DNA from 3 places in the Lysinibacillus sp. A1 genome. Region 2 is predicted to be linked to each of the others. Evidence: riboswitches for the same ligand, from Rfam matches in the RefSeq annotation. Region 2 holds a riboswitch; each other region holds the start of a gene.

Region 1 (11,011 bases), on a different contig from region 2:
ATTGATTTCGCAGTATCAAGTGTATACTCCACAAATGCATCGATTAATTTAAGACCTAGAGTACAAATGAGAGAAAAGAATATTGCCGCAAAATATGTCTCTGCAAATGTGACAAATATTAGTGGTGTAACGGTATTAGGCATTAGTGTATTAGGGTCTGAAAATCCTGTAAGCGGCGTTATTGTCGACTTTATGGTTCTCGGTAGCTTTGATCTTTAATAGAAGGTATGGAGGTTTTTCATTGATGATGAAAGAATGAAAGAATGAAAAAAAGATGCCCAAAAAGGAGAGCCTTTTTGAACATCTTTACTTTATTGCAAAGGAATATTCAGTTCAATATTTTTCCCAATAGGATTGGCGTAATAGTTTAAATATTTTTGGCTTTCCATTTTAATCTTCAAATTGTGTCGTTTCCACTACGTATTGCTCATCTCGTGAAAACGAAATACCTTTGGACTCTCACAGCGTACCATCTTCTTTTATTGCAGCAGAAAACATTAAAAATTTACCTTGATGATCCTGATTCATCTTTACGGATACACTTTGCTGCGACGCGGAAATATCACCATTAAAATAGCATCACGTCCATAGCATCTTGCTCATTCTTCATATATGTAATGGCCAGACGATACAAAATATCCTGATCCATTTCAATAAGGGAAAGTATCGCTTTATGATCCCCGCGTATAGCACGCTGCTCTAATTCATATATCATCCTTTTCGCCTCCTTCCTCCATTAGACGATGCGATTCTTCATTTCGTTCAAAATCTGTAAATTTTTCTTTTAAATTGGAAGTACCATGGTTCTAAACCAGTAAAACACATCATCCTGTGCCTTACTGGTTTTATAGAAGCCTACATATTATGAGATAGAAAATTCCAAGCTCGAGGCTTCAGTGTTCCCCCCTTTGTCATTCTCAGTTACCAAAGCGCAAAATGATACATATTCCTTTCTCTGGTACCCCATGCTCATCGGTTATCCTCATTTGTAGAATTGTCGACCATTTTTTTGAAGAACGGACTCCCCTATGTTCGACCGCCACGTAAATCATTTATAAACTTTTGTTATCGTGTATACACACCTATGAAACCATCATCATTCCCATTATTAAGAAGTTTGATTTCCTCATAGGGATTCTTCTTGTTACTTTCTAAAAGAAATAGCTTTTTGTAATTTGTGCTACTTCCTTCTGTAGTTGTATAGGTAAAAGTTAAAATTTTCTTTTCCTTATTATATTTAAAGGAGTAATCAGAGTAATTCTTTGTAGTTGAATTTATTAAAATATATGTTTTATGTTCATTTTCATCATAAGCATAAATTCCATCCTTTAATTCTTCTCCAAATATGTTAAGAACCTTCTTACTTTCTTCATGATTAGCATCCAGTTCTAGTACTCTTAAATTTTTTAATTTTGTATTTTCAGAAAGAACAATTTCGGGATTGTTCTCTTCATAGTTAACATCCACACTATAGCTGCAAGCCGTTTGCATTAACAATAATCCAAGTAAAGCACAAACTGTTAACCTCTTTTTCACGACTCTTTTTCCACCTTCTTTTAAAATTTAATAACTTTAGTTAATACTTACATATTATACAATAATCTAAACTAGTATATACAAATATTGCCACTTAGTATATAATGGAAATTGAATTACAAATACAGGGGAGGTTGTTAAAAGATGACAGCAATAACTGGAAATAAGTTACTTAGTTCGTTGTTCTTTAGCTTTGTGTTATTTTTAGTTTTTAGTTGCAGTAGCCTTTTAGTCCATGCAGCCGAAAGTGATTCAGAATTACTACCCTTTGAAGATTTAGAATTTGTGACAGATGATAGGTATAGCGTACCAACAGAAGACGGTGGCATGATTTTGTTTGAATCAGAAGAAGATTACCAATCTTATCTGAATAACAGCATACAACCTTTATGTGCTACATGTAATCAGACAACTCAGACAACACTTGAAAAATACACTGTTTCACGCGCATTTATTGGTTATCACCCCGCTACACCAGGTTGGGATAAAGTGAAAAGTGTATCCATCGCTGGCGGAATCACTTGGAGTATAAACGGCTCCTTTGCACAAGGTTCATCAACGTTCGGTATTTCATTTTCACATAGTTTTACATCTACAAGGACTTATGAATCGCAGTACCCTACTAAATATATCCGTGTTGGTGTTAGAAAAGATGTTATTTACCACAAAGTAAAAAATGTAGTAAGAAATCCTATGGGTACAATTATCAACACGTATATCACTGAAACTGCAACTCCATATGGTGATACGTATACGGAGTTAATGTATAGAAATTAAGTAGCTATTTAAAAGTAGTACAAGTATAAATATCATGTTACGAAAACCCAACTACAAATTTTTTTGTAGTTGGGTTTTTAAATTAACGAAAGTAATGAAAGCAACTCAAGCAAAATCTTTATTCATTAAAATAGAATAAATCCATGCGTCAATTGTGGGGTACACTCATAAGTCATACCCCACAACCCTTGCTATATCAGCATTTCTAGGCTTACCTAAAAATACTGTTTTCATAAATGCCAGGTTTTTTGTAATAAGGGGTTATAAAAGTAAATCAACTGGGGTAAAAGTGAGGTACTACCGTTTTTGAAAGTTTGTACCCCACTTTATTAGTTTGCATAATAATTATTATATGGCAGGTGTATAAAAAAATCACTACTCATTTAGAGAGTGATTTTTTGTTTTATATAAAACTGTTCATGGCCTCTTTAGTTTCAATTGAGTACGTTTCTTCTTCTATGATGATAGGCTCATTTCGCTCAATCCTAAATTTACTTTGAGGTGGTCGTTTCATATCCTCTTCAATTAACCTCTTTACATACTTACTGACGTTTCGTGGCTTACCAGTCAACGGGTTTGTTTGTTCTGCATGATTTAATAGTGCGAAATCGTGTTCATCACTGATGTTAAAGCTGACAGGTTTGTTCTTCCTACCTTCATTACTCACCCAAATGCCCCCTTATACAAATTTGCAGATATATGTGATGAACCTGTAAAGGATGCTGCAGAAAGGTTATGTAATACTGGGGCAGTGTCAGAGTTCGTTGTCGAAGAGATCAGAAAGTGGTTCAGGAGAGATTATCGATGGAAAGATACAAACACCATGGGATATCCAGAAAGGCCGAAATTGAGGATAACGGTTCAGCCTAACAAAGGCAAAGTGACGATTAAATTCAAACAGCGAGATTTCGAACAATTGAGTGTGTTGGCATTCGCTCTCGATATAACACCAACCACAACGGCTGCTGTACTAATTCGGGTGACACTAGGTAATAAGAAGGTTATGCAATGGTAATTGTCCAATTTTCTTCGCCATTTAGATGAAATGGAAATACGTAAGATTTTTCGATTACTCAAATTATAAAGGCGATGGCCCATGATATTATTGGGTTTACATTATGCGGAGGCATCATTGTTTTGTGGGTAGCCGATAAGGTTGAAAACTTGGTGTATAATCTGAAATCGATGCTTGGAGAAACTATAGATGAGGCTGTTACTGTAGTAATGAAAGTTGTACCTAAAAAGAAGAAACATGATGAATTAGAGGTTTAGTTTAAATAAATCCAGGTACTCATTCGAGCACCTGGTTATTTGTTTGCTACATTATATACTTGTCAAAGCTAAATCAACATGTTCTCTTAGTCATTTAAACTTGAGAACCTTGCTAAATCACTTCTTTTACCAATAGTTACCAACAGATCTTCTCTTTGCAGTAATTCCTCAGGGGATGGAGATACGATAATATCTCCAGTTCTTATAATTGCGATTACACTAACGTTGAATTTAGCACGAATGTTCAGCTCTTTTAAGTTCTTACCAACCATTTTTGAAGGGATAATAATTTCTTCTATATTATGATCCTTAGAAAGTTCAATATAATCGAGAGTGTTTGGTGAAAGAAGTTGATTGGCAACTCGGTCTCCCATATCCCTTTCAGGATAGATAATCCAATCCACTCCTATTGCTTCTAAAACTTGACCGTGACGTTTTCCAATAGCTTTTGCGATTATTTTTTTTAATCCAAGATTTTTAAGTAGCATACAAGTCAAAATACTTGCTTGAATATCATCACCAATTGCTACAATTATACAGTCAAAGTTGGTAATTCCTAAGGATCTAAGTGCCTTCTCATCCGTAGAATCTGCAATAACTCCGTGTGTGTAAAAAGTTTCAGCATCTTCTACACTCTCTTCATCTAAATCTATACCCAAAACTTCTTGCCCAGCTTCATGTAATCTTCTTGCGATACTGGTTCCAAATCTTCCTAATCCTATCACAGCATATTGTTTTTTATCCACTCTCTATACACTCCCCGTTTATTTATCCAATCATTATTTTACCTTTTGGACGTCGGTATGCTTCCTGTTTACGTCTTTTAGTAATTGCAAAACCTAATGTAAGAGGTCCTAATCTCCCCACAAACATTGTTAAAATAATTATAAAACGACCAATTGGTGAAAGCTCAGGCGTTAACCCCATCGATAAACCAACAGTACCGAATGCTGAAGTGGCTTCAAATAGATACATTATAAATACATGACCTTTTTCCGTAATACTTAACATGAAAGTGACAACAACTACTATCATGATACCACTCATTGCGACAGTTAGTGCCTTTAGGATATTTTCAATAACAATACGACGTTTAAATAAAACTACTTCTTCTTTTCCTTTTAGTTGAGAAAGGGCAGTTATAATTAATACTGCGAACGTAGTGACTTTAATACCACCTGCAGTCGAACCTGATCCTCCTCCAATGAACATCAAAAAGATGGTTAAGAACAAGGTTGCATGAGTTAAATCTCCCATAGATAATGTATTAGCACCAGCAGTTCTAGGTGTAACACTATGGAATAAAGCGCCAAGACCTTTTCCTGTTGGAGATAAGGAACCTAATGTTTTTACATTATTATACTCAAATAAGAATATTAAAATAGTTGCTCCAACAATAAGGATAAGCGTTGTGCTTAAAACAACCTTTGTATGTACCGAGAAAGTACGAATTTCACGATATTCATAAAGTTCATTAATCACAATAAAACCTAATCCCCCTAAGATGATAAGAGAACTAATTGTTAAAACTACAATGGGATCGTCAACATAATCAGTTAAACTGTTAAACCCTCCCATTAAATCGAAACCAGCATTATTAAAATTTGAAATGGCATGGAAGAATCCATAATAGATTGCTTGACCAATAGACATATCAAATGAAAAACGAACGGCAAGCAATATACCACCAATACATTCAGTTATGACAGTGAAAATTAATATCCGTTTAACTAATCTAACTACGCCAGCAGTTGAATTTGTATTAAAAGCTTCTTTCAATAACAACCTTTCTTTTAAAGAAATTTTTTTCCCTAATAGAACAAATAAAAAGGTTGCAAATGTCATAAATCCTAGCCCACCTACTTGTATTAGGATTAGAATTACAATTTCTCCAAACAATGAAAATGTTTCACCGGTATCAACAACCACAAGACCTGTAACGCATGTAGCCGACGTAGCAGTAAATAATGCATCTAAAAATGCTAGACCTTTACCATCTTCTGTTGCTATAGGTAGAGTTAATAAAAAAGCACCTATAAAAATTAGAATAGCGAATCCCAAAACAAGAATCTTTGCAGGATCAAGATTTTCTTTTAAGCTCTTCATTTTTATCTCCTAAGTGTGGTACATAGTAATACATTACTTTACCCAAAATTTGAATTTATATGAATCATGTGCGGAATAAAAACCATTCGCAACCCTTTTATTGGAAAATAAAAAAAGACCGATCTAAACAAGCAATAAAAAATTACTTGAGTTAGGCGGTCTTCTTTATGACCTCCTTCGCTTTAGCCGACGAAGTTAGCTGACGGGTAGGATGGCGAAAGAGAATATCTCATCCTTTCTGCAAGGCAGAATTAACCCCAAAATAATGGGTCCTCCGTTCTCAATTGTTGAGATTTGGCCGATATTTTATTAGTTCTGATTTACGGAATTATTGTACTCCTTCATATAAATTTTGTAAACAAGGAAAATATTTATCTATGCTTATTAAACTAATCACTCCATTGGTGTATGTTGTAACATATTAAATATCGGAGGAATTCAATTAATATTCAAAATAAAGCTCTAGAAACATTTCTCGGTCTTCCTTAATTATAATTTTTTTATATAAGGTGTCACCTGATTTATGTTTATAGTTGGCCTTTTTTTATTGTCAAACTAAATTTACGAATTTAGGACGTTAATTACGTTTAATTTAGGATATCCAACATTTGATATTGTATCGGTATCAGTTTGAGCCTGCTCTTGAACCGGAGCTTGAAGTTGCGCTAGAATCTGAGACTGAACTTGGGCCTGAATTTGAGATTTATATTTATTTGCTCTTGAATTTGGGTCTGAGAACTCGAATATATGCAATTTAATTTTGTATCTGTACTACAATTATATATAAAGAAATTAACAAAACAGATTTTTGGCAAGTATTAATATTTGTGGAAATAAAAAAGTCAATGCTCAAATTAATGAGTACCAGGGTTTTGGTATTCATTTAGGTCACTCATCCAAAAGTGTTCTTGTTTTAGCAAATAAAATTTTTAAAGACCAGTTCAATTTGATGTGAACTGGTCAATTGTTGTAGAATATTAGTTAAGAATGGATCACTGGATTTGTTTCTCTTTCTCTTATAACTTCGCCATATGCTTCATCAATTTCATAAATCATCTTTGTCCATCTTTGATAATCTTCGTTTGATGCTGAATCATTAGCAAGAACAAACTTCGGATTCTCTTCCTGAGAGAATAATTTTTCAATTTCGTAATTCTTTATTTCTAATTTATCAGATAACACTTCCTTGACAATCCAATCTCTATCTTCTGCGAATTTCTTTAATTCATTAATATTCGAAACTGAAGGTAAATTATTATTTGAGCTAGATTTTAAAACTTTTTGTGGTGCATCTGCAAGTTGGTAATTTAAAAGGATACTTTCTGTATCTTCAGTTTCTAGCATCTTCCATATATCTCTTAATTCTTTTATAAATGCTTTAACCTCACTAATCTTTTCCGCGCCATCATTTCTGTCACCAAATACAAAAGCTCATCGACAGATAATTTCTTATGATCAACAATTGATTTTGCCATGGTATAGCAGAAAATATTTTCAGTTTCAGCAATAATACCTTTGGATGAGAATGTATACTTATAAAATTTAACATCTACCCGAACAATTACGAAGTTTTCAGGATAAACAAAAAACATTTTTTCTTCATATTCACCCATAGAACTGTTTCCAATCAAAGTGTCAAAAGCAGTTTCAACTATGCTTTTGAAACCCTCAATTACTCTCTCTTTACCTTTAAAAAACATCTCAATTGCATTTTAATAGAATCTGAAGATTTGGACCTTAAGTAGCTATATGCACATCACTAAAATATTCGTCTGTACAAAACATATCTAATTACCTAAAATGGTAAATAGTAGTTAGATATGTTGAGGTGAATACAAATGAATAATTGTCCTAATTGTTTAGCAAGTAATCCTTTTAAGAAAGTATATAAAGATGGTTTAGTATTTGTGAAATGTGAATATTGTAATACGATTTTTGAAGATACTTCAACGAAAAAATCGAGAGTAGTGTCAGAGAGAGTACGAAACGAAGTACAAAATGATGTGCAAAAAGAAAAATCTTCAGGTAAGGCTCTAGCAATTGGGATAGGACTTATGATCCTTTATTTTATTATTGATACTATATCTAAACTTTATTAAATTATAAAATAAAAGTTTGTTCTATGAACAAGGGTATTTATGCTATCTCGGTCTTTCTGTTAAAAGAATGAAAAAAGCCCAGGCACAAATATTTAAGTACCTGTACTTTTTTTATGTACAGGCATAATGAAGTTTCCTAAAATGGTAAATAGTAGTTAGATATATTGAGGTGAATACAAATGAATAATTGTCCTAATTGTTTAGCCAGTAATCCTTTTAAGAAAGTATATAAAGATGGTTTAGTAATTGTGAAATGTGAATATTGTAATACGATTTTTGAAGATACTTCAACGAAAAAATCGAGAGTAGTGTCAGAGAGAGTACGAAACGAAGTCCAAAACAAAGCCTCAAACGAAACAGATTTTCTCTCGTTGGGAATGTTCACTTTGATGAAAAAAATAGCAATAGTCGTTGCACTTGCTTTAGTAGTAGCTGTAGGAACATTTTATATATATACCAATATTATAGACTCAAGATATGAAAAAGAAGAATTCTTATATGGTTTTCCAGTACCAAAAGATGTGGAGATAAAATCTAAAAGCAAAATTGGTTCAGTAAGTTCATATATAATAACATGGGATAGAGTTTCTGGTAAAAGAATCCCAATCGATTATAAACTTATTATAATGAAGAATGGGTGGAAAATTAAAAAGGAAGGAGATTTCGAATTAGACGGAATTGCATACCATGCAGTTAAATATAAAAAAGAGGATGTTTTTGTTTCAATGGTTATCAGGGATCCAGATTCCTTAACTTTTACAGGCGTATCAGATAATTGAAAATAATGTAGAAGAATAAAAATAAATATAGACCAAGAAAGCAATTATGAACTGCCCCCCGTCAAGTAGACAGTGGAAATAATAAAAAATGTATTAAGCGGCTTGAGTCCTGAATTCTAACGGACTCAAGCCGCTTAATCTTTTTTGATAACGATGGTAATTATAAAAATGAATATAATCATCAATCGCTAGTTTTTACTCTTCATATGAATCGTACTTATGTAAATAATACTTCTCACACTTCAATGTGCCCCAAAATGATTAATTGGTCCGTTATCAATACATCGACCAATACGGGACATACTCTGTGTCATATTGGCAGCTTCCACAATTCGCTTAAATTCCTTCGATGTATATTGAAAACCTCGATCACTATGTATTAATGGCTGTTCGCCTAATTGTAATGATTGAATAGCTGATTTTATTGTTTTGAAAACAAGGGAATTATTATTCGAATGACCGAACATATATCTCACAATTGAACCATCATATAAATCGATAATTGGACTTAAATAAGCTTTTTTCCCATTTCCAAAGTTGTGGTATAATGCTAATGACTAAGCCATTATTCAAAGGGCATAAACCAATTCGAGCTGTAGTGTGTGACGACGTTATAGCATTTTTTTATTCTGAGATTGTTAATCTTTACTAATGAAGTAAGAAGTATAAATTTTCAATAAACAATCAAAATAAGTTTGCGTAGTGTTCCACTACTTAAAGGAGCTGCAGAGATACTCACTCTCTGCGGCTTTTTTGTTCTTATTTTGGAGAAAGATTTAGTTGTTGCTTTTTAATATTACATGCTTTCAAATGTTTCTTTTTTTATGACTGACCGAAATGAATAGCTAGGACAAGATGTATTAAAGGTCAGTTTGTCCCTTATTATCTTTCAGACTGATATACAATGAACCATTTGTTTGAACTTGGGCAAAATAAACATCCCTAACGTTATGAACCCTTTGCTTTTTCAATTTCTTATTAAGCCAGTCTTCAGTCAATTCAAGTTCAACCAAATTTTCGTAAATAAGCTGCCCATCTGAAATAACCTCTGTTGGCAAGTATGTTGGAGGCGTAACATCTGCTTTAACATCTTGTTTTGTAGCTGATTGTACTGAAGTTTTGTGTAAAACACTAAGCTTACCATCTGTCTCTAGTATTGCAAATTGTACATCTTGTACAGAAAAAATTGCTTGCTCCCTTAACATCATTGTTAGTTCATCCATATGCAACCGATTTTTCTTTAATCCAGATTCTAAAATTAGGCCATTTTGAATGACAATAGTCGGTTTGTCATCAAACAGTACTCGTGCTTTTTTAGATTTCAACGTAATGATGGTTATGAAAAAAGTTAAAAAGCTCCACCAAATTAATGATATCAATCCATCTAAAAAAGGTGTTTCAGCAACGGCTGCAATTTGAGATGCTATTGAACCAATCGAAATTCCTGTTATATAATGGAAAAAAGTAAGTTGGCCAAGTTGTTTTTTTCCAAGGATTCGTGCCAAAATAAGTAGTGTAAAAAACGAAAATAATGTTCTAAGAGTCATCTCCCAAAAATTAAGTGTGAAAAAGTGATCCATACAATATTTAGCTCCTTAAAACGTTGTTGAATAATAGCATGTACAAGAAACTCCTTCTAATGCTAAATTTATTTTCGAGAATTTGTTTAAAGGGCTAACCAATTCAAACTATAACATGCTAGAAGCTACGGTTTTTTCTTTTTCACTCGTTATAAGCAATTTGAAACCTTTTCCATTTGCATCCGTAAATTAATTACAACACTTTTTCTTTATTAGTTGGAGGTATTTAAATGGACTCTTTTGCACTTATGGCTTTTTCTTTTGCTTGTTTGTCATTTGTCTTTGCTATTTCAGCTGATTCTAAAATCAAAAAGTTAGAAAAACGTATCGAAGGACTCGAAAGAAAAGAAGTAATTTCTTTAATACATAGTAGGTTTATAGAGCGATGTTTTAGTCGCTCTTTTTCTGTTCCAAAGGCAATAAACTATAGAACCTAAGTTAACTAAGCATATAAATAGTAGTGTTAAGCTAAACTAGTTTAACAAAACCTCTCTTATTGGTAGGGTCATTGCTATCCCAAGCGACCTTACTCATATTGTTCACTTAAGAAAGCTCTAGCGTCTGCAAACGTTGCGGCTTTCTTAATGTATAAGGAACTTTGATTTGCACAAATTAACGTTGAGTGTATCGCACGCACTTACCAGATTGTGACGCTAGTTGACCGTCACATCATCCCTCAACAGGGTCGCTTTTATCTTGAGTGACCCTTTTACATATTGTTCAGTAACACACGAAAGGCCAGTACCTTTACCTTACCGTTATTATTTAGTTTAACGATTTCACGAACCTCACCAGTAGATAAGATGTATCGATTCTATACTTTTCTAGCCATTCAATCGTCACCTCGGCTCTAGGCTGATCT
Region 2 (11,011 bases):
CCACTTTATCTATAAATTTGATCAATGGTTGTGTGATGCTACGATAAGCCGAATAATAGGTTACTAGTCGAATGTCTGGTTGCCAAGCCTGCCACTTTTCTTCGAAGGCTTTTGCATCAGCTTGATCGAAAGCCACATAAAAGGCAATAATTTTATCAACCTTTAGTGATTTCGCATAATGAAGGGAATTTTCAACCACCTTCGTTATACCAGCTACTGGTACGATGAATACATTTCCTTCAATAGTAGCGACTTCCTCTTTACTCAATCTCAGCTGTTCTCCAACGGCTTGATAATGAAGCTTGATCCGATGAAATACAAAAATGATAATTGGTAAAAAGACAAACACTGGCCATACCTGAGGCAACTTCGTTACAAAAAACATCATCGCTACGATAAACGAAATAGCTGCACCAATTGTGTTAATCGTAAATTTTGCCATCCAGCCAGTAGGTTTTTCACGCCACCATTTTCGCATCATTCCCGTTTGCGCTAATGTAAACGGAATAAATACCCCAACAGCATAGAGTGGAATTAAATGCTCTGTTGCCCCATCAAATAAGATGATTAAGACAATGGCTGCTAGCCCTAGCATCATAATGCCATTAGAATACCCTAGGCGATCCCCACGCATTTGAAATATTCTCGGAATAAAACCGTCTTTTGATAAATTGACAGCAAGTAGAGGAAATGCTGAATAGCCCGTATTAGCTGCAAGTACCAAAATCATCGCTGTTGCACCCTGTACTATATAATAAAAGAAATTTCGACCAACACTTGCTTCTGCTAGTTGGGAAACGACTGTCTCTTCCGAAGTTGGCGCAATTCCGTAAAAATAAGCTAAACTAACAATACCGATAAATAAAACCGCTAAGATTCCGCCCATTGCTAACAATGTTTTAGCAGCATTATTAGGAGCAGGATTTCTAAAATTAGGGATTGCATTCGATATAGCTTCTACCCCTGTTAAAGCTGAGCTCCCTGACGCAAATGCCTTTAATAATATAAATAAACTAATCCCTGCGACAGGTGTACCTATCTTTGGATGCAGCTCTGCTGGCACCTGACCTGTTGCAACATTATAGAGCCCCATCCCAATCAACACTAGCATAACGACTACAAACAGGTAGACAGGGTATGCCAAAACAGAGGCGGACTCTGTTACACCACGTAAGTTCAAGACCGTTAAAAAAATCACAAAGATAATAGCAATTGGCACATTGTATGGGTGCAGACTTGGAAATGCCGATGTAATTGCATCTGTCCCTGCTGATACACTTACCGCTACCGTTAAAATATAATCAACGAGCAATGAGCCACCTGCTACAAGACCTGCGTTCACACCTAAATTTTCCCTAGAAACTACATAAGCGCCGCCCCCGTGTGGATAGGCGAATATAACCTGACGATATGATAAAGTCAGCGCCACCAATAGGACAACGACCCCTACCGCAATCGGTAAAGAATACCAAAATGCTAATGTTCCCACAGTCATCAGGACAATTAAAATTTGTTCCGGTCCATAGGCTACGGAAGACAAAGCATCGGACGATAATATTGCCAATGCCTTTGTTTTACTAAGCTTTTGTTCCCCTAACGCATCGGATCTTAATGGTTTGCCGATTACATAACGTTTAAATGAGGATTTCATCAATAAACACCTTCTAGTTTCTTAGATTGTGTTTCGCCTTCCTAAATGAGATCAAAAAACGCCTACAAGTCATCACTAAATAAGACTTGTAGACGCTCATCTGTCTGCCAAGCTCCAACTTTTCTGCTCTTAACGCTTACGAGGTTAGCTGTCGGATTCGGGCCTGAGTAGCCCTACCCTTCAAAAGAAGAGATTCACCCCAAGGATTGCTTATACGATCCGTCTAAAATGGGTCCCCCGCGTCTAGTTTGCTTCAGCGATTTAGAAATTTGAAACTTTAATAATGATGTCATATTACGCCTGTCGATTAAAAAAGTAAAGAAGAAAATTTTTATTTTTTACAAGTGAAATACATAGACTTTTTGAAATACATTGTTAATACCCTGGTAGAAATTAATTTACCCGCGAATACCTAATTTAAAGGCATTTTACAACAAAAAAGCCTTAAAAGTATGCTCTACTTTTAAGGCAACAACTATTATTAGTCTTCCATATCTTGTTCAAAATCAACAATTTCTCCTGTAATCGAATCAACATCAACATCATATTCATATTGCCCATTTTTTAACTCGATTTCATAAATACCATCATCTAATTTAATTTTTGTGACTGTACCCTTTGCTTTTGTTAGAGCCGCTTCAATAGCCTTTTCTTTACTTATAAGGTTAGTAGTAGTATTAGCGTTAACCCATTCATTATCATCGTCATCTTGACGCTCTTTCTTCTGCTTAAGTAATTTACCAGTATAGGCATCGAATTTTAAATCATACTCTTCTTTATCAGCATGCACCTCTACCTCATAAACAGAGCGGTAGCGATTTTGATCTAGTTCAATATCTGCTACTGTCCCATTCACTACTGCTAATGCTTTCTTTTCGATTTCTTGCATGGATAGGATCTTTTTTTCTTGTGCACTTCCTGATAATAAAGTTGTTGAACCAATTGCCGCTCCAACACCAAGAGTCACCACTAATGCAGGAATCATCATTATTTTTTTCATGTTCATCTCTCCTTTGTTTTATCTGCTTTTAGCTTACCAAGCAAAGATGATAGAACTATAAGAGGAACATTAGAATTCCATGAGAAAACTCTTTAATCGTCCCATGAAACAGAAAGGACCTTTCCAGATACAGCATGAATTTGGAACGTGGCTTCTTCATGCTCTGTTTCAATTTCAACTAAATAATAACCGCCCTCCGCAGTATCTTCAAAATCTACAGAATCCACTTTCCCTGTTAATTGTTGCAGCGCTATATCAATGGCTTGCTGTTCGGTAATAATGTGAGGTTTTTCAGGCTGATTTAATGGTTCTACATCTTTTTCAGATAACACTTCACCCGAATAGCCATCTACTGTTATATCTTTTTGCTTATGCTCCTTTTCAACACGTGCGGTATAAATGGTATCCGTGAGCATGACGCTTTCTACCTCACCATATTTTTCTTTCACCATTTTTCTTATTTGATTTTCTGTTAACAATAATTTACTTTGCCCTTTTTGCAACGTTAGATCAGAAACCTGCTGTGTTGTAGCATCAAGCATGGCTGTATATTTCAAATTCTCACGTGTAAATTGTATTTCAAATGAATTTCCACGCTTTTTTACTTCTGAAACTTGACCCTTATAAATAGCTTCGATATGGCGTATGGCCTCCGCTTCACTGAGAGGCTCCTTTTGAAAATAGCGATTTTGAATAAACCAAAGCACTCCGCTACAAAGAAGGACAATCACAATAAGTATTAAAACCCACTTTTTCATTGCTGCCCCTCCTTTGGTATACACAAGGTAAAACTTGAACCTTCTCCAACTGTACTTTCCACATCTATGGTGATGCCCAATTGTCCCGCAAGTTCATGTGCAATCGCAAGCCCTAAGCCAGAACCGCCTGTTTTACGATTACGATCCTCTGTGACACGGTAAAAACGCTCAAACAAATGTGAAACATGCTCTGCAGGAATACCGACGCCAAAATCCTGAATCGTCATTCGTACATGCGTAGTAGTTTCAGCTGTGGAAATATGAACGTCATCCTCACTATATTTCCTAGCATTATCAAGCAAAATAAAGAGTAATTGCTTCAAATTTTTTTCATCACTGTCAATAAATTGTGGTGCTTCTTCTGCGTCGACTATAAAATTCCGATGGTATGCCTGCTGCATTTGTGCAGCCACTTTATTAAGGAAGGGAGCTAGCTCTAGCTGTTCAATATGAATATCCATATGCTCATTATTTTTGGCTAGCTCTAATAATTGTAATACCATTTCATGCATACGAGAAGATTCATTTGCAATAGCCTGTAGCGATTCCTGCGCTACTTCACGATTGTCAAAACCTCTTCGCAAAAGCAACTTTGCATAGCTTTCAATGACAGTAATGGGCGTCTTTAATTCGTGAGAAGCATTTGAAACGAATTCCTGTTGCTTTTGATAGTGCTGTTCAAGCTTCTCCATCATCATATTGAACGTTCGATTAATTTTTGCTAATTCATCCCCACCTTTAGCTGGGATGTCCATTTTTTCATATTTTCCCGTCGATGCACTTTTGCGCATTGTCGCATTTAAGCGTTCTAGTGGTAACAAAATTAGGCGACCGAGTGCCAAGCTCGCTAAAAAGATTGGAATGGTGGCAATAATGGACACAACGATCAAAATAGCCTTTAATAAATCCAGTGTACTTTCTACTTCCTCCATGGATTGCTGTAAGGTGATGTCCACAATTGTCCCATCCATCCAAATAGTAGGCATTGTATAGGCAATAGAAGTAACATCTGGCATGTCTAGAGTGGCCTGAACCTTGGTCTTTAAATTTTCTCCATCATATACATAGATAGCACCACCAGCTGGCATATATGCTCTTAATACCTGCTGTAGGTTGGTTTGTGTATTTAACTGGCTTAATGTTGAGCTTAAATCATTCGCTCGTGTATGAAGTTGACTATATTCCGTATTATAGGCAAATTTCTCGTACAAAAAGTAAATTCCACTGTTAGTTGCCACTAAAATTACTAGCATTAATAAAGTGGTAAGTAGATGAATTTTTGTTTTAAGCTTCATGATTTATTTTCCTTCAGCACATAACCTACACCGCGAACTGTTTGAATAATGGGTGTTACATTAGCGATTTCAAGCTTTTGGCGCACATAGCGAATATAGACATCCACAACATTTGTATCTCCGTAGTAATCAAAGCCCCATACCGTCTCTAATATTTGTTCCCTTGTGAGCACCTGCTTAGGATGCTTCATTAGATATAACAATAAATCGTATTCTCTAGGAGTCAGTTGGATCTCCTTACCATAATAAATAACTTCTCTTGTCTGCTCATCGATCGATAACTGTCCAAACGATACACCAACCTTTGTTGGACTAGCCTTTTGAGAAAACCGTAGTGCATTCCGGATACGGGCCAGTAATTCTTCAATTTCAAAGGGCTTTGTCACATAATCATTAGCTCCCAAATCCAATCCCTTTACCTTATCCTCCACCTCACTTTTAGCAGTCAGCATAATAACTGGGGTCTGTGATTCTGTTGCGCGAATACGCTTTAGTACATCTATGCCACTCATTTCGGGTAACATAATATCCAGTAAGATTAAATCCCATTGCTGCTCACGATATTGCAATAAACCGTCTGCTCCTGTATGGGCCATCACCGCTTCATAGCCTTCAAACTGAAGCTCTAACTGGAGCACTCTCGCAATATTTTCTTCATCTTCTATAATTAAAATTCGATTGCTCATGTCGAATCAGTCCTTCACCTTTTCTTTCATCGTAAACGATACAGGTAAGGAAAGTCTAATTAGAAATTGATGAGAAATGTGCATACTTATTTTTTAAAAATTTTAAGCAAAGCGCTTCCCTTTTTCTAATCCTAGCGTTAGAATACTATTATCTTATTTTCCTCTAGGAAACTTTATTTCACAAACGATACTTTTTGAAATGAGGGAACAAATATGGTATACAAACAAGTCACAAAATCGTCTGCTGAGGCGGTTTTAGATGGAGATATAAAAGGTTGGCGACGGTTTTTACCTTTTCTTGGACCTGCATTCATTGCAGCGGTCGCCTATATTGATCCTGGCAATTTTGCCACAAATATTACAGCTGGCTCTCAATATGGTTACTTACTCCTTTGGGTAATAGCCTTTTCTAATTTAATGGCGGTGCTCATCCAATCCTTATCTGCCAAGCTTGGTATTGCGACAGGAAAAAATTTACCTGAGGTGGCACGTGAACATTTTTCTAAAAAGACATCTATATTTCTTTGGATTCAGGCTGAATTAGTCATTATTGCTACCGACCTTGCTGAATTTATAGGTGCCGCATTAGGGCTTTATTTGTTATTTAATATCCCTATGCTTCCAGCAGCTATCATTACAGCAGTCGGATCATTTGCTATTCTAGAGCTTCAAAGAAGAGGCTTCAGAGCCTTTGAGGCAGGCATTTCTGGCATGGTTTTAATTGTCGTATTAGCATTTGCCTTCCAAACATTTTTAGCACAGCCAGATTGGGGCGAAGTAGCGTTTGGTATGTTCACGCCACAATTTGAAGGGGTGGATTCATTACTATTAGCAACAGGTATTTTAGGTGCGACCGTCATGCCCCATGCTATTTACTTACATTCTTCTTTAACACAAAGTCGTATTATCGGTCGTAATGAAGAAGAAAAAAGACGAATTTTCCGTTTTGAATTTATTGATATTATCATCGCTATGATCATTGCAGGAGCCATCAATATGAGTATGCTCATTATCGCGGCAGCAGTATTTCACACACAGGGGATTGTAGTAGAGGATTTAGATGTTGCCTATAACGGCCTAAAGAATGCTCTCGGCCCAATGGCTGCTATTTCCTTTGGTCTTGGTTTACTAATTGCTGGGCTAGCTAGCTCCTCTGTAGGGACATTAGCAGGTGACGTAGTAATGCAAGGCTTCATTCAACGAAAAATACCACTTTATTTACGGAGAGCCATTACAATGGTGCCTCCGTTAGCGATTATTGCATCTGGTGTAAATGCAACCCATGCGCTCGTTCTTAGTCAGGTTGTGTTATCTTTCGGTATTGCATTCGCCCTCGTCCCTCTCGTTATGTTTACAAGCAAACGAGACATTATGGGTGGTTTAGTGAACCACCGTATTACTACTATTTTAGGCTGGTTTGTAGTTGTCATCGTTGTGGCATTAAATATTTACTTACTAGGTGAAACAATATTTGGATAAAATAGTGAATTAATAGACTAACAAAAGGCATCGAGAAGAAAAATCTCGATGCCTTTTTGTTGATAATCTAAAGGTGATAATTATAGACAAATTTACTACCATTGGATCCATGATCCGATGCTCTTGTAGGATAGCTAAAGCAGCGCAGAAGTTACAGTTAATTTCCTCATTGAAATCACCTTTATCGAATTGCTATCATCATCGTTCGATATCAACATAACTTATGAGTACCTGGCCCTTTCATTAAACATCGACCTTCTCAATATTGCGGATAGCTAGGTAGGCAATACTAATACCTATGATTGCTAACGAGATTGGAATAATAATGATGTCATTTAATGTGAAGTTACCTGTATTGGATGAAGTCACTGATACGATTAGAATAGAAGAAATAATTGTTGCTGGAATAGAGTATTTTCTCATTCCGAAATATAATGGAATTAAGGCCATCCCTGAGGCAGCAATTGCATTCATGAGTACAGATGGTATATGTTGCATGATTAAAGTATTAGATAAAACATCAGGAATTAAATCAAATTTATCGCTTACGATGCAAAAGATGGTTGTAATCAAGATATTTGAAACGATGATTGCACTAAAGGTAAAAAGCATGACAATCGCAAGCTTAGCAGCGATTAATTTCTTTCGGCTTACAGGATACATAAAGGCCAATGTGATTGTTTTAAACTTATATTCTCCGATAATCAGCTTAGCTATTAATGTAGCTGCAAAAATAATAAATACGGCTCTGACAAATGAATCGATGACACTTAAAGCCATTTCATAATTTGCAATATCAACTTCCCCTTCTACTTTAGAAATAAATAAAATCATAAACATAAATCCTAAAATAATAAAGTTAGCAAACATAGCACTTTTAACATAGGAGCCTAAATGATATTTTTTCATTTCCAAACGCATTAAATTAAGCATGAACAATCCCTCCATTTATTAGCTTAAGGAAGTAATCCTCTAATGTGCTAGTTTTTTTGCTAATCTCCTCTATTTCAATGTCATGTTCAATCAATGTTTTTGTTAGAACCTTTTGGGATACTGTCAAATCATAAATTCGTATAGAATTGTCATCCATCAGTTTGAAATTAGCCATTTTCAATTCACTTTCTAAAATAAAGGCTGCCTTCTTACCATCGTTTACGATCACTTCAATATAGTCGGCTTGATTACGATTAATCGTATCCATCGTTACTTCAGTAATGAGCCTACCTTCCTTGATGACACCAATCGTATCGGCCAATTGTTCAATTTCCCCTAATATATGACTAGAGATAATGATCGTAATGCCATACTCCGTACAGAGCATTTTAAAAAGCTCTCTCAACTCTTTAATCCCAATGGGATCTAGTCCATTAATTGGCTCATCTAAAATTAGGAGCTCTGGCTTTGTAATAATAGCGCGTGCAATACCTAGTCTCTGTTTCATCCCTAATGAGAAATCTTTTACCCGTTTCTCCTCTGCATTTGTTAATTTTACAAGGTTAAGTACATGGGCAATTTCCTGCTTATTGTAATAGCCCATATATTCGCAATGCAGTTCTAAGGTTTCCCTAGCCGTTAATTTTTCATAGAAAATAGGATATTCGATAATCGTTCCCATTCTTTTTAATAGTTCATACGATTGATCGGTCAACCTCTCACCAAATATTTCAACATCTCCACTGGTTGGCTTCGTCAGATTCGTTAGCATCTTCATAACTGTCGTTTTACCCGCTCCGTTAGGGCCTAAAAAGCCGTAAATCTCTCCCTTTTTCACGTTCATATTGACAGCAGAAACCACTTCTTTTCCTTCGTACACTTTCGTAAGCTGATTTGTTTTCACAATGTATGTCATGTCAATCTCTCCCTCAAATGTGGCTATTTTCATTATAAAAAATGAAACTCTCTAATTTATTACTGGATTCTTACAAATTTCTTAAGAGCATAAGAAAAGCCTGTAAAGCACAATAAAAGCTCTACAAGCTGTGATTTCAATACACCATTCGTTTTAATGCAATGGTAAAAATGGTCTTTTTATAGGGAATACTTGATAACTGGATGGAACCGTCCATCATTTCCACTAATCGCTTTGTAATCGTTAAACCTAAGCCACTCCCCTGGAAGGATTTATTGCGAGAGTCCTCTAGCGTGTACATTCTCTCAAAAACACTATCAATATGGTATTCATCGATTCCTTTACCACAATCCCATACATCTATATAAATAGTCGTTTCATCATTTCTTACGGTTAAGCCAATTACATTACCATCCGCTCCATAGGCAAGAGCATTGGATAAAAGATTGTTGAGAACCCTATCTAACGCTTCTTCATTACCAAGGGCATACATAGGTGTTTCAGGGATTGTAATAGTAATATTTAGTCCCATGGACGTGACCATATCGTAAAATGATAATATATTTTTACGGCTAATTTCACAGACATTGATTTTAGTGATTGGATAATCTGTATCCCCTGCCTCTAATTTGGCAAGATCGAAAAATGTATGAATAATTTTTAATACTTCTAATGTTTTAGCATGTACACCCGCTAATAGTCTTTGACGCTCCTCTTCACTAGCTGAGCCTTGAAGCTGAAGCATTTCAATATAGCCTAACACAACCGTTAAAGGCGTTTTTAAATCATGTGAAATATTGGCCAGCATTTTTTTCATGGAATCTTCCATTTTGCGATGGGTCGCCTGAACTTTTTGGTGATGGTCCAGCCAAGCGTTTATTGAAATAAGTAGCTGTTGAATTTGTGAATTGCTCGTAGTTACCAAAATCTTTTCGTTACTTTTTTCTTGAACAATGGCTTGGAGTTTTTCATTCATATATTGGATCGTCTGATTTTGTTCTTTTTTTGCTTTCCATTGAAAAATAACTATTCCTATAAGCACCACAATTATGATTAATAGAATGATTATCATATCTGTTATCCTTCAAACTTATAGCCAATTCCCCACAGCGTCTTAATATACTGGGGATTGGATGGATCATCTTCAATTTTTTCGCGTAGCCTTCGAATATGTACATTAATAATATTTTCATCACCGTAATATGCATCTTTCCATATTAGCTGATAAATTTGCTCTTTCGTAAAAACTCGGTTACGGTTTGTTACAAATAGCTTTAAGATGGCAAATTCCTTTGATGTTAGCTTCACTTCTTGTCCATTTTTATTTATTGAGAAATTAACAATATCTATCTTTAAATTGCCTATAACTATTACATCTTGTTTGTGATCTATTTGGCCAGCGTATTTCGTAGCTCTTCTAATAACGGCCTTTACACGAGCTGAGAATTCCAGCATAGAAAATGGCTTAGCAATATAATCGTCTGCCCCTAATCCCAAGCCAAGCGCTTTATCTACATCACTATCCTTTGCGGACATAATGATGATAGGAAGTGCTGCCTGTTCTCGAATGACTTTTAAAACTTCTAATCCATTAAGCTTAGGAATCATAATATCTAGGATGACTAAATCAAAGGTTTGATTTAAACAATATTGCAATGCCTCTTCTCCATTATTGGCAGTGGTGACTTCGAAGCCTTCCAATAATAAAAAATTCGCTACCATTTCGCGAATAGCCTCATCATCTTCCACTAGTAAAATATGTTTTTGCATTTTCATGCACCTCTCTCTACTAGAAAGTCAAAAATCACACTTCCATATCTATAGTATATTACCATATATATGACATTAATTTTGTAATAATTTTAAAGGTCCCCCGATAAAAAAAGCTGTTCCATCAACCATCATACAACGGTTTATAGAACAGCTCTTCTATTTAATTTTCCACTTTTAAATCACAATCTTTAAGAGGAAGCATTTTTGTTTTATGTTTAATTTTGTACCCTAGCCATAGCAATAGGAACAGTGGAATACCAATATAGGAAACAAGGATACCATACCAATCGATTGTACCTCCGATAAACGCTGTGTAATTCTGTCCAATTACAACAATCATACAAATAGTAAAGGCGAATAGTGGACCGAATGGGTATAGCTTTGCTTTATACGGTAATAGCTTTGGATCTAAGCCTTGCGCTTCGAAAGCACGACGGAAACGATAATGACTAAATGCAATACCTAGCCAAGCAATAAAACCTGACATCCCAGAGGCATTTAAAAGCCAGATATAAACTAC
Region 3 (11,011 bases), on a different contig from region 2:
CAGGCTCAGAGGTTTCACTTGCTGTTGAGGCACAAAAAGCATTAAAAGCTGAAGGCATGGATGTAGCTGTCGTTTCAATGCCATCTATGGACCGCTTTGAAAAACAAGATGCTGCTTACAAAGAATCTGTTTTACCAAAAGCTGTCACTAAACGTCTTGCGATTGAAATGGGTGCATCATTCGGCTGGCATAAATATACTGGCTTTGAAGGTGATGTGCTTGCAATCGATAAATTTGGCGCATCAGCTCCAGGTGAAATTGTAATGGAAAAATACGGATTCACTGTAGAGAATGTAGTTGCAAAAGTAAAAGCACTATAAGATTTTTAATAAAATACCGCAACACTCAGCGTACGTATGAATTCGCAGGGTGTTGCGGTATTTTTTTTGCAATTGGATGCCGTATCACTAAAGGAATGAACAAATACATCCCGTAGCAAGAGTCTTCTAAAATATGTTTAATTAAAAAAACTGCATATGGTTATGCAGTTTTTTATGTAGAAATTATTTAGCAAGCCCGTTCTGAAAGGCATAGACAACGGCTTGTGTGCGATCTTGAACCTCAAGCTTTGCTAGAATATTGCTTACATGTGTTTTCACAGTTTTTAAAGCAATATATAGCTCGTCAGCAATTTCCTGATTGGCTTTACCCTGTGCCATCAGCAATAAAACTTCCATTTCACGGTCAGTAAGGTGGTCGTAAAGGGGTGTATTATTGCCGTGGCGCATACGGTGCATCATTTTAGATGTAACTTCTGGCTCTAATACCGTTTCGCCACCCATTGTTTTACGAATGGCTTCTGCAATTTGTTTAGCATTAGATGTTTTTAATATATAACTCACTGCCCCTGCCTCTAAAGCAGGGTAGACTTTGTCATCATCTAAAAAGCTAGTCACCATCATGATTTTTGCCTCGGGCCATGCGGCTAAAATTTCTGCTGTTGCCTCAGCACCAGTCATAATGGGCATAACATTATCCATTAAAATAATATCAGGCTTTAGGGCAAGGGCACGCTCAACTGCTTCTTGCCCGTTTTCAGCCTCTCCCACAACTGTAATATCTGGCTGTGCGGATAAGTACGCCGAAACGCCGATACGCACCATTTCATGATCATCCACTATGAGCACTTGTATCATTGTCATTGACCTCCTCTTTATGTAGTGGAATTTTAACTTCGACAATCGTTCCTTCTTCAGGGACTGACACAATTTTATATGTGCAGCCAATTTCAACAGCTCGTTCAGCAATATTTTGCAAGCCGTAAGAAGTGGATTTATCTGCCTCTACATCAAAGCCTAAACCATTATCTTGAATGCGTAAAATGGCTAAGTCATCTCGTGCAACAAGCAACAATTCAACCTCACTTGCTTTGGCATGTCGAAGTGTATTAGAGAGGGCTTCCTGGGCAATTCGGAATAGGTGATCTTCTTCTGCTTTCGTTAATGCCATTTCTTCTAGCTCATATTCAATATGGAAGTAAACCTTTTGCTGAAGCTCGATAATTAATTCCTCTAAGCCTTGGGCGAGTGTTTTATTGCGAAGTGCAACAGGTCGCAAGTGTAATAATAATGCACGCATTTCGAGCTGTGCTTGCTGAACTATTTTTTCCACTTGCTTTAAGCTAGTCGCATTTTCGTCATTTTCCGTTAAAGCAGAAAGCAACATGGAGGCCGCAAATAATTGCTGCGACACAGAATCATGTAATTCTCTAGCCAGACGCTGACGTTCAGCAATGATACGTTCCTGTATAATTTTGTCATGAGCTTCTGCACGTTCATTGGATAAGCGCTGTAGACTTTTACGCTGTGTATCTATTAATTCACTTGTTTGCACAAGTGCTTTTTTTAATGGTTTCGGAAGGGCTTGCTTTTTAGAAAGCACAAAATCAGGTTCGATTAACTGCTTTATAATTTTCGTTGCTTGAGCTTCTCGGGCACGAGCAGTCATACTAATCCAACTGGTAAAAAGGAAGCTAAGAGCAAATAGGCTGACTACAATAATTCCGCCGAGAGGAAAATTATCATAATTTTGTCGCCATAAAGGTTCCCAAGTTTTCTCATCAGGATTTCCCCATACTGCAACAAGCAATCCGAATGTAGCACTCATTAAAATGAATAATAAGGTAAATAATCTTGAGATAAAGGCAATCATTTACGCAGCACCTCCAAATCTCCAAGCCATGTTGCAACATGAATAATTAAAATGCGTTTTGCATCCTCAGGATTTCCATCAGAAAAGCTAACACTTTCATTTAAAATACGTTGTGGACCCACATGTAAGCAAGTAAGCTCACCAAATAGGGTCGTATAGTGTATACGAAAAGGTATTTCATATGGGATATAGATTTGAACTTTACCAATCCCTTGACGAATCGTAATTAGACTTGTGCCAGCAGGCAAAATCGTTTGAGTCGTATCAACTGTGATATCTCCTGCTAAACGTTGAATTTGCACATCTTGCCATTTGTATGCTTCTGTTGGTGCTGGTATGGTGCCAATTAAGTCATTTTTCGAGGTAGATAGTTTTTCAAAAAGCTCAGCACCAACTATTTTTGGTTCATTTTCTCGTTGTAAGTATTGATAAAGCATATATAAGAGCATAATGACAATGAATAGACGGAGGCTCCACATTGTGAATAATGCAATCGCAATGAAGAATATGCCGGTCCATTTAAAAAAGCGGACTTTTTTAGCAAAGCTTAAATAAAGCAGTACGGCCCCAATCAATAAACAAAAAGCGCCACCATTATTAAAAATAGTAAGCTCCATAAAAACGAGTAAAAAGAAGCATAGTACCCAAAATGTGAGCTTATTTGTAGTGAAATTTTGCAAGAGGGTCACCCTTCTTTCTACTATTAGTATAAAAGAGGGAATGGGACCCTCTGTTTTAAAACGTGAAAGAATGCGCCGGTTAGAGTTGGCGCATTGCTTCCATTATAACATGTTATTTATTTTCAATTAGCAGTGGAGAGCTTTCCTCTGAAGCTTTTTTTTCTAATTGTGCCAATCTTGCTTCAAATGTTGTAACTTCATGATCTTTGTCAATTTGATAAGCCAATTTATCAATATAAGCTTCCAAATCTTCAAAATTTGTTTTATTGTTTTTGGCTATCATACCATCCATTTGATGATGGGCACGAGTGACATTTTCTTTGCCCATTAACTGTAATTGACGAACTTTCATGTCTTTAATTTTATGTTTCATTGTTTCAAATTTACGCTCTAGCTCGAAATATTCACGTGTACTTGCTTCGATACTTGCCTGTAATGTATGATTACGGGCAGTGTAAGCTGTCACTTCATCTGTTGCAAAATCAATTAAATCTTGCTCGCCACTAGTTTGTGCTAATGTCAGTTGAGATTCACGTTTAGCGAGTAAATCTGCATTTTGTTGATATTCTTGCTCAAGCTTTTCTTTTAATTGTCCTTGACGTTCTAATAATTTACCTGTTTCTTCTGTTTGTTTTTCAGCTTCACGGATGTACTGGTTTAACATAGCAATTGGATTTTTTTGTTCCTTCTTATCAAATAACTGATGTAAGTCTGCCTCTACTGTATATCTAAAACGTTGAAATAAATTCATATTCATTCTCTCCTTTTATTTTGTTAAATTTGACCATTCTTTTTCGAAGTTTGTAAATGGATCTTCTTCTTTTTTACTTTCAATTGTTGGGATTTTTACATCTTCGCCATTCCATTTTTTATAAATGACATAGACAATTGCGATTGCTGCAAGACCAATCATTGCAGGAATGTTCGATACTGCTGATAGGATACCGATTAGACCAACCGCGAACCAAAAGATTTTACCGAAATTAGACTTGCTCGCCATGTAAAAATGCATCCCTAGTGCTACAAATAATCCGGAGAATAGTAAGCCTGCCAATGGTCCGATTAAGGCTAGTGCAACACATGCTGCGATAACGCCTCCAGTTAATAAAAGAAATTTTCTCATTTGTTTTAGCTCCTTTCGTTTGTACCTTTATGTTACCTATTTACAAGATTGTCTAAAACGGACTCGAAATTGATTTTCTACTAGGTCTTGAGGCTGAGAACTATCTAGGCTGCAATAAAAGTGGGTTTTTGATGTACACAATGAGTGTATCTTGCTTGTTTTCATTGAAAAATAGCAGTTCATTTTAAGAGCTAATTATCATCTGCCATAAAGTAATTTTTAGATCCTAAACTAGAAGCTTTTCGACAAAAATAGAAGATGAAACCTTCCTCCGTTTGACAAATTAACAAGATGGGATGAGCTATACTTATGGAAAATAAACTGAGCGAAGGAGGATTTCTGGTGAGAACCTATTCCATATATAAGATAAAAGAAGAGCATTTAACGTTTATTTTTGGCAGAGAGCGAAAGTTGTTAGAGATGATGCAAGGCTGTGAAGACGCCAATGAGAAATCCTTAAAAGAGCTTGCGTATATATGTGAATCCGTTCGTTTTGATGAAATAGCAGCAATGTTGGAGCATCAACTTGATTCCAAATATGCACATTTAGAAAGAGCTCGTAATGCTTTGTTTTTAGAACATCCGATAAAAGGCAAAATGGCTATTTATTTAGTGGATCGTAAGATTTGTGTTTATTGTGAGGGTTCACGAATGCTAGATTTAGATTTATTTCAAATGCTTGCCAAAATGAGTGAACGATTTATTGCTTTCAATAAACAAGATAATGAATGTGGATGGTTGAAACCTATGAAGTATACAATGCACTAGGAAATTTCACTACAATATATAGTAACATGCTATCATTTGGTGTATAATGGAGCGTGGAGAGTTTTTTCTCGGTATATTGTAGTGGAGGAGGTTGGTTGTATGCCTACATGGGGCTGGATTATTATCGTAATTATCGCATTAGCAGCGGGAGCGGCACTTGGTTTCTATTTCGCTCGTCAAGCTATGATGAAATATTTAAAAGAAAACCCACCTATTAATGAGCAAATGATTCGTATGATGATGGCACAAATGGGTCGTACGCCGTCTGAAAAGCAAGTACGTCAAATGATGGCACAAATGAATAAATTCCAAAAATAATTGGAATTTTTAAGGAGCAGCTGGTTAAGGTAACTGGTTGCTTTTTACATGGACTCATAAAAGGGGATGTCTCAAAATGGTTGAGACATCCCCTTGTTTTTAATGAAGAGAAGCGTTCAGCCAGTTAATTGCACTATGTACAACAACAGCTACACCTAACGGTAGAACACCCTTATCTAAAATAATATTGGGATTATGAAGTGAATAGTTTTGATTTCCTAAACCGTTTGATCCAGCCCACATAAACATCGTTGGTACACGCTGGTTAATATAAGAGAAATCTTCTGTACCAGCTAAAGGTTCTTCGTCTATCTGTAAGTTTTCCTCACCGACAATTTCTTTGACAAAAGGGGCGACTAATGTACAAAGATCTATATTATTATAAAGTGAAGGTGTTAAAATGGTGTGAAGGTCATATGTGCCTCGCATCAATAATTTCTGGAATGCGATTAAATAGCTACGATCCACCAGCCATAAAAGATCCCTTTATTTTTTTGCTTGTTCATAGTTTGTTTCCCTCCGATTTCTACTTTAATTACTGAGAATGAAGCTCTCACTTAGGCAGAAAGAATTCGTTTTCATTAATGACTATGTCATCGACCCAATTCATAACGTTCCATCCATCAAACGAGATGCTCGTCCTCAATGGATTCCGAAATTTTCCAATTCAAAAAATGAATATGGCTCCATTTTCCTTCTCATATAACGCTTGCGTGGTTAGCTGTCGGATTGGGACCTTTGAGTAGCCCTACCTAAAAAGGATTCACCCCTTGGATTTTCTAATGATCTGTAAATATTTGATTTCCTTGTCTCAACTGGCTTCAGCGATTTAGAAATTTGAAACTGACTATGAAATTCTTTAACAAAAGGCTGTAAAAAATTTTTTTACAACGCAATTTCTTATGTTAGTAAGATGTGTAGCAGTCTTTTAGAAACAAGAATGAAAAAATTTTTAACTCTATTCGTTTGAAATATTCTGTGAAAACATAAAAAAACTAGCAATTTAAAATATTCCCACTAATTTTAGAAAAACTAGCTATAATAAATAGTATTCATAGAAAAGGAGCTGTTAAATATGGAACGCGAAAAGACAAATGTAGAAAGCTTTGATCTAGATCATACAAAAGTAAAAGCCCCGTATGTTCGGTTAGCGGGAGTTAAAGCAGGGAAAAATGGCGATGAAGTGTACAAATATGATATTCGCTTGAAGCAACCTAATAAAGAGCATATGGAAATGCCAGCTTTGCATTCCTTAGAGCATTTATCTGCGGATATCATTCGTAATTATTCTGACCATATCGTTGATTTCAGTCCAATGGGTTGCCAGACAGGCTTCTATGTATCCCTTATTAATCATGAAGATTATGAGGACCTATTAACTATTTTAGAAAAAACATTTACTGACGTGACAAAGGCGACAGCAGTGCCTGCATGTAATGAGGTACAATGTGGCTGGGCTGCGAGTCATAGCTTAGAAGGAGCACAAGCATTAGCGAAGGAATTTTTAGCGAAACGAGAGGAATGGCATATCGTTTTTGAAGAATAAATATGGAAAAAAACCTTGCAGGAATAATATAAGCAAGGTTTTTATTTGCGTTAAAAATGGAATGGAATGACATTGGAGGAGGAAGAATCCCGATTTATTTTTTGGTAAATAAAACTTTCTAAAAAATCATGAATTAAATCTTCGTATTCATCCATATTTTCATTAAAGGATTGGGCATGTGCCCCAGTATCAAATAGCTTTAATTTTTTAGGACCTACTTTTTTATTGTAAAGATCTAGTGACATGGACGCTGGAATAAATGAATCAGGGATACTATGGATAAAAAGTACAGGTTTTTCAATATGGGTCACTGCTTCGGCGGGGGTCACACTTTTGAAGGAGTAGCCGTCCCGGAGGCGGACAAAGAAATCGGCAAAACGAATGGGAATAATAGAGCCATATTTAAATTCAGTTTTGGCAATTTGCTTGAGCAACATGGAAAAATCGGAGAATGCACAATCAGAAATATAAAAATCAGCACCATCTTCAACCGTACCTGCATAAAGTAACATTGTTGCTGCACCCATAGATTCTCCATGAATACCTAGTATTGCATCTTCACCAATCATGGCTTTCACTGTATTGACTACTGCGTCAAGATCATTTTTTTCATAGTGGCCATAACTAGTTGTTTTGCCACCAGATTCGCCATGACGGCGATGGTCAAAGATGACTGAATTATAGCCAAGCCTTTCAAATAGCCGAGCGTATTTAACGGAATTTATTTTATTTTCGGTAACACCGTGACATATGATGATCGTGTTATTGGTTTGCAACGGCTGAAGCATAATTCCTCGAATCGTATAACCATTAGGAGAATCAATATTTAATTCGCATTTCAAGTTTTTATTGTACCAAGCCTCATCAAAGCGTTTGGCTGTCGTTTCTCGTTCACGAACAAATTCAGGATCTTTTTGTTGAATATACATTAATTTATTGGAAAGCGCGAAGCCGAACAGACCAGTAGCTGCTGCGGCAAGCGTTGTTGTAATACCAGAGAATAAAAGCATCTTCTTTTTCATCATAAAACACCTCCACATGCTGTTTCTTATTTGTAATGTTCCCAACTGAGATTGTTTAAAACACGTCAACATTTTACAATAACTTTGGCAAAACTGCGATTATTTCTATTATCGAAAATCGTCAAAATATTTGTTAAAATATACATATCTGCTAGTAGCATATGCAGCAGTGTTGATTTTTGAACGGGGAAAAGGGGAGAATGGACATGATAAATGAGGTAGTAATCGTGAGCGCTGTACGAACAGCTATAGGCTCATTTCAGGGGACATTAAAAGACGTACCAGCTGTAACTTTAGGTAGCATTGTTATTAAGGACGCTTTAGCGCGTGCAGGAGTAGCTGGGGAACAAGTCGATGAAGTCATTATGGGGAACGTGTTATCGGCTGGTCTTGGACAAAATCCAGCTCGTCAGGCAGCGATACAGGCTGGTTTACCACATGAAGTATCAGCATTAACAATTAATAAAGTATGTGGATCAGGTTTAAAGGCTGTGCATTTAGCAACGCAGGCTATTTTAGCAGGTGATGCTGATATTGTCGTGGCTGGTGGCTTTGAAAATATGAGCCAGGCACCTTATGTTTTAAAAAATGCGCGTGAAGGCTTCCGAATGGGCGATCAAAAGGTAGTGGATACTATGATTCATGATGGTCTATGGTGTGCTTTTAATGATTATCATATGGGAATTACAGCTGAAAATTTATGTGATAAGTATGAAATTTCAAGAGAAGAACAGGATGCTTTTGCAGCTCGTTCTCAGCAACGCGCAGAGGCAGCAATTGCAGCAGGCAAATTTGAAAATGAAATCGTCGCTGTTGAGATTCCACAGCGTAAGGGAGAGCCTATTGTATTCGCCAAGGATGAATTTCCACGTGCAGGTGTAACAGAGGAATCTCTAGGTAAGCTACGTCCCGCATTTAAAAAAGATGGCTCCGTAACAGCGGCGAATGCTTCAGGCATTAACGATGGGGCAGCGGCAGTTGTTGTGATGTCGAAGAAAAAGGCACAAGAGCTTGGTATTCAACCAATGGCGATTATTTCAGCCAATGCAAGCGCAGGAGTAGATCCTGCAATTATGGGAACTGGTCCAGTTATAGCAGTACAAAAAGCACTGGCAAAGGCAGCAGCAACATTAGATGAAATAGATGTAATTGAAGCAAATGAAGCATTTGCAGCACAATCGATTGCTGTTGATCGTGAATTACGCTTTAATCATGATAAACTAAATGTCAACGGGGGCGCGATTGCTCTTGGTCATCCGATCGGTGCAAGTGGTGCTCGTATTTTGGTCACACTCTTACATGAGATGGAAAAGCGTGATGCGAAAATGGGCTTAGCCACGTTATGTATCGGTGGTGGTCAAGGGGTAGCTACAGTAGTGAAGCGTCCTTGATGTCAATAAGAAGGTGAATGAAATGGGAAAGAAACGAAAACAACAACAACAGACAAGCAATAGCATGACAGCGAGCTTGCCAAAGCAGGAGGCAGTCACATTAGCAGACCAGCTAGGTGGCGATGTGTTAGCTAAATTAAAAGCGGCAAAGCAAGATTTAACCGTGAAAGAACAGGCGGCAGAAGAAGAGCGCCAAGCAAAACTAGCTTTTGAACGTAAGCAACGAGAAAAAAATAAATCGTTTGAAGAATTATTAAACGAGTATGGCGATAAAGGCACGAAATATTAATAAGGAAACAGTGAATTCGCGCATGTGGGTTCACTGTTTTTGGATAACCAAAAAAGTCGATATTCTATAAGTAACAAATCATGATGTGGGAGACGCTGCCAATAACATATACCTTATTATAGTTTAGTAAATAGATTAAATTATGATAGGAGAACAATGATGTTTGAATTATATTCTAAAAGATTAAGATTAATTCCTTTAAATGCTAAGTATTTACAATTGCTAATAGAGCATAAGAATGATTTAGCAGTTGAATTCTCTTTACATAAGCTAGAGGGGATTATTGATGATGAGCTAAAACAGGCATTGAACTATAGACGCTCCAAAGTTTTGGAAGATGAAGAAAATTATATTTGGCATACGAATTGGATGATTGTATGTAAAGAACAGAATTGTGCTATTGGGGGCATTATGCTAAAAGGGATGCCAAATGAGAGGCAGGAAGTGGTGATTGGTTATTATACCTTTCCTAGTTTTCAAGGACGTGGTTATATGACAGAAACCATTATAACAATGATAAACTGGCTACATCATCAACCAAATGTTCAGTATATTATTGCAGATACAGAAAAAGATAATTTCGCTTCGCATCGAGTTTTAGAAAAAGCAGGGGCTACCTTATATAAAGAAACGGAGTCTCTTTATTATTGGAGATTTCTATAAGGATTATATATGTAAGACAAAAGGCTAGTATAGTGCCTTTTGTCTTTTATTTTTCAACAATTTCCTGAAGACCACAACGACACCAACAAAAACAATGGCTCCAGCTGTATCAACAAGCACATCTTGACCGCTCATTGTGCGACCTGGTGTAAAGCTTTGACGAAATTCATCAAGCATAGCAATTAAAGCCGTTCCAGCAATAGCAATAGTTGCTGCAAAACGGCGTTTTCCCCATGCAAAGTACAAACCGAGCGCAATGCATCCAAAACCGATAAAATGTGTTAGTTTACGAATTAAAAATTCAACAAATGGAAAATAACCACGTTCTTCAACTGATACGACTGTGTCCCAATAAGGGATTTTTAAAACGGATAGTTGTTTTTCAAAAGGTTTATTAGCTAATAAATCTTTAAGCTTTGGTAAAATACTTTGTTGTTCGTAAGTCATGCTCGAGGAAATGATAAGCACAACAAGACAGATGATGAAGATTAACCACTTTTTCATCGATGTTCTACATATTGTTCATTTTTCGTTAACGTATTTGCTGCTTCAAAATTGGTTATAGCAGCCGTATTTTCATAGGCAGAGAGGGTCTGTGCTAGTTGCTCCTGTGAGCTTGCTCCAATCACTGTAGAAGCGATTGCTGACTCTTTTAAATTAAAGGCTAGTGCCAATGCATGTAAGTCATTATACTGTGAAGCTAAGTTTGTTAACGTTGTTGTTAACTCTTCTGAAGAATAGGTGTTAAAACCGTTTACTCGTTGAAGACGTTGCTGCCAGCTATTTGTTAATAAGCCCTTTGCCACTGTGCCGCGAGTTACAACAGAAGCACCTTCGTTCGCAATAAAGTCAAACCACTCTTCGGGGCGACGATCTAATGCACTATATTTCATCATGACACTTTTAGCAGAGCTTGTAGGTAAAAAACGTTGTAACACATTTGGACGAATCGAGGAAATGCCATATTCACGGATAAGTCCTTCTTTTTTCAGGCTCTCAAAAGTGTCGATAATACCATCCCAGTCATCTTCGATTGTACCACCGTGTAACTGATAAACAT

What was found. Region 2 has a riboswitch for cyclic di-AMP ahead of PI85_RS06175 (APC family permease). Riboswitches for the same ligand answer to the same signal wherever they lie in the genome.
Region 1: it holds a riboswitch for cyclic di-AMP, as region 2 does, so the genes downstream of both, PI85_RS22085 (TrkH family potassium uptake protein) here and PI85_RS06175 (APC family permease) in region 2, are expected to answer to the same signal.
Region 3: it holds a riboswitch for cyclic di-AMP, as region 2 does, so the genes downstream of both, PI85_RS12395 (M20/M25/M40 family metallo-hydrolase) here and PI85_RS06175 (APC family permease) in region 2, are expected to answer to the same signal.

Annotation. Positions count from the first base shown of each region.
Region 1 is NZ_JSZM01000040.1:77,375-88,385, forward strand. It holds gene PI85_RS22055 (hypothetical protein) at 1-219, shown strand, start outside; gene PI85_RS24100 (hypothetical protein) at 569-715, opposite strand; gene PI85_RS22060 (hypothetical protein) at 1,066-1,536, opposite strand; gene PI85_RS22065 (hypothetical protein) at 1,681-2,313, shown strand; gene PI85_RS22070 (hypothetical protein) at 2,717-2,980, opposite strand; gene PI85_RS24475 (hypothetical protein) at 3,161-3,328, shown strand; gene PI85_RS25130 (hypothetical protein) at 3,451-3,585, shown strand; gene PI85_RS22080 (TrkA family potassium uptake protein) at 3,672-4,331, opposite strand; gene PI85_RS22085 (TrkH family potassium uptake protein) at 4,354-5,691, opposite strand; cyclic di-AMP (ydaO/yuaA leader) riboswitch at 5,861-6,001, opposite strand; gene PI85_RS22090 (hypothetical protein) at 6,673-7,035, opposite strand; gene PI85_RS22095 (hypothetical protein) at 7,059-7,391, opposite strand; gene PI85_RS22100 (hypothetical protein) at 7,530-7,790, shown strand; gene PI85_RS24555 (hypothetical protein) at 7,970-8,569, shown strand; partial or broken gene PI85_RS24965 (transposase) at 8,663-9,105, opposite strand; gene PI85_RS22115 (DUF421 domain-containing protein) at 9,430-10,149, opposite strand; gene PI85_RS22120 (hypothetical protein) at 10,380-10,586, shown strand; partial or broken gene PI85_RS22125 (RusA family crossover junction endodeoxyribonuclease) at 10,915-11,011, opposite strand, start outside.
Region 2 is NZ_JSZM01000008.1:188,879-199,889, forward strand. It holds gene PI85_RS06175 (APC family permease) at 1-1,651, opposite strand, end outside; cyclic di-AMP (ydaO/yuaA leader) riboswitch at 1,771-1,920, opposite strand; gene PI85_RS06180 (PepSY domain-containing protein) at 2,133-2,651, opposite strand; gene PI85_RS06185 (PepSY domain-containing protein) at 2,744-3,409, opposite strand; gene PI85_RS06190 (cell wall metabolism sensor histidine kinase WalK) at 3,406-4,704, opposite strand; gene PI85_RS06195 (response regulator transcription factor) at 4,701-5,390, opposite strand; gene PI85_RS06200 (Nramp family divalent metal transporter) at 5,604-6,869, shown strand; gene PI85_RS06205 (ABC transporter permease) at 7,113-7,802, opposite strand; gene PI85_RS06210 (ABC transporter ATP-binding protein) at 7,795-8,718, opposite strand; gene PI85_RS06215 (sensor histidine kinase KdpD) at 8,855-9,790, opposite strand; gene PI85_RS06220 (response regulator transcription factor) at 9,796-10,488, opposite strand; gene PI85_RS06225 (amino acid permease) at 10,652-11,011, opposite strand, start outside.
Region 3 is NZ_JSZM01000012.1:592,246-603,256, forward strand. It holds gene tkt (transketolase) at 1-320, shown strand, start outside; gene PI85_RS12360 (response regulator) at 504-1,136, opposite strand; gene PI85_RS12365 (sensor histidine kinase) at 1,111-2,151, opposite strand; gene liaF (cell wall-active antibiotics response protein LiaF) at 2,148-2,831, opposite strand; gene PI85_RS12375 (PspA/IM30 family protein) at 2,944-3,582, opposite strand; gene PI85_RS12380 (hypothetical protein) at 3,598-3,954, opposite strand; gene sirA (sporulation inhibitor of replication protein SirA) at 4,297-4,722, shown strand; gene PI85_RS12390 (YneF family protein) at 4,822-5,040, shown strand; gene PI85_RS12395 (M20/M25/M40 family metallo-hydrolase) at 5,140-5,508, opposite strand; cyclic di-AMP (ydaO/yuaA leader) riboswitch at 5,731-5,877, opposite strand; gene PI85_RS12400 (S-ribosylhomocysteine lyase) at 6,116-6,586, shown strand; gene PI85_RS12405 (alpha/beta hydrolase) at 6,637-7,608, opposite strand; gene PI85_RS12410 (acetyl-CoA C-acetyltransferase) at 7,815-8,999, shown strand; gene PI85_RS12415 (YqkE family protein) at 9,022-9,288, shown strand; gene PI85_RS12420 (GNAT family N-acetyltransferase) at 9,448-9,951, shown strand; gene PI85_RS12425 (VanZ family protein) at 9,976-10,455, opposite strand; gene PI85_RS12430 (aldo/keto reductase) at 10,452-11,011, opposite strand, start outside.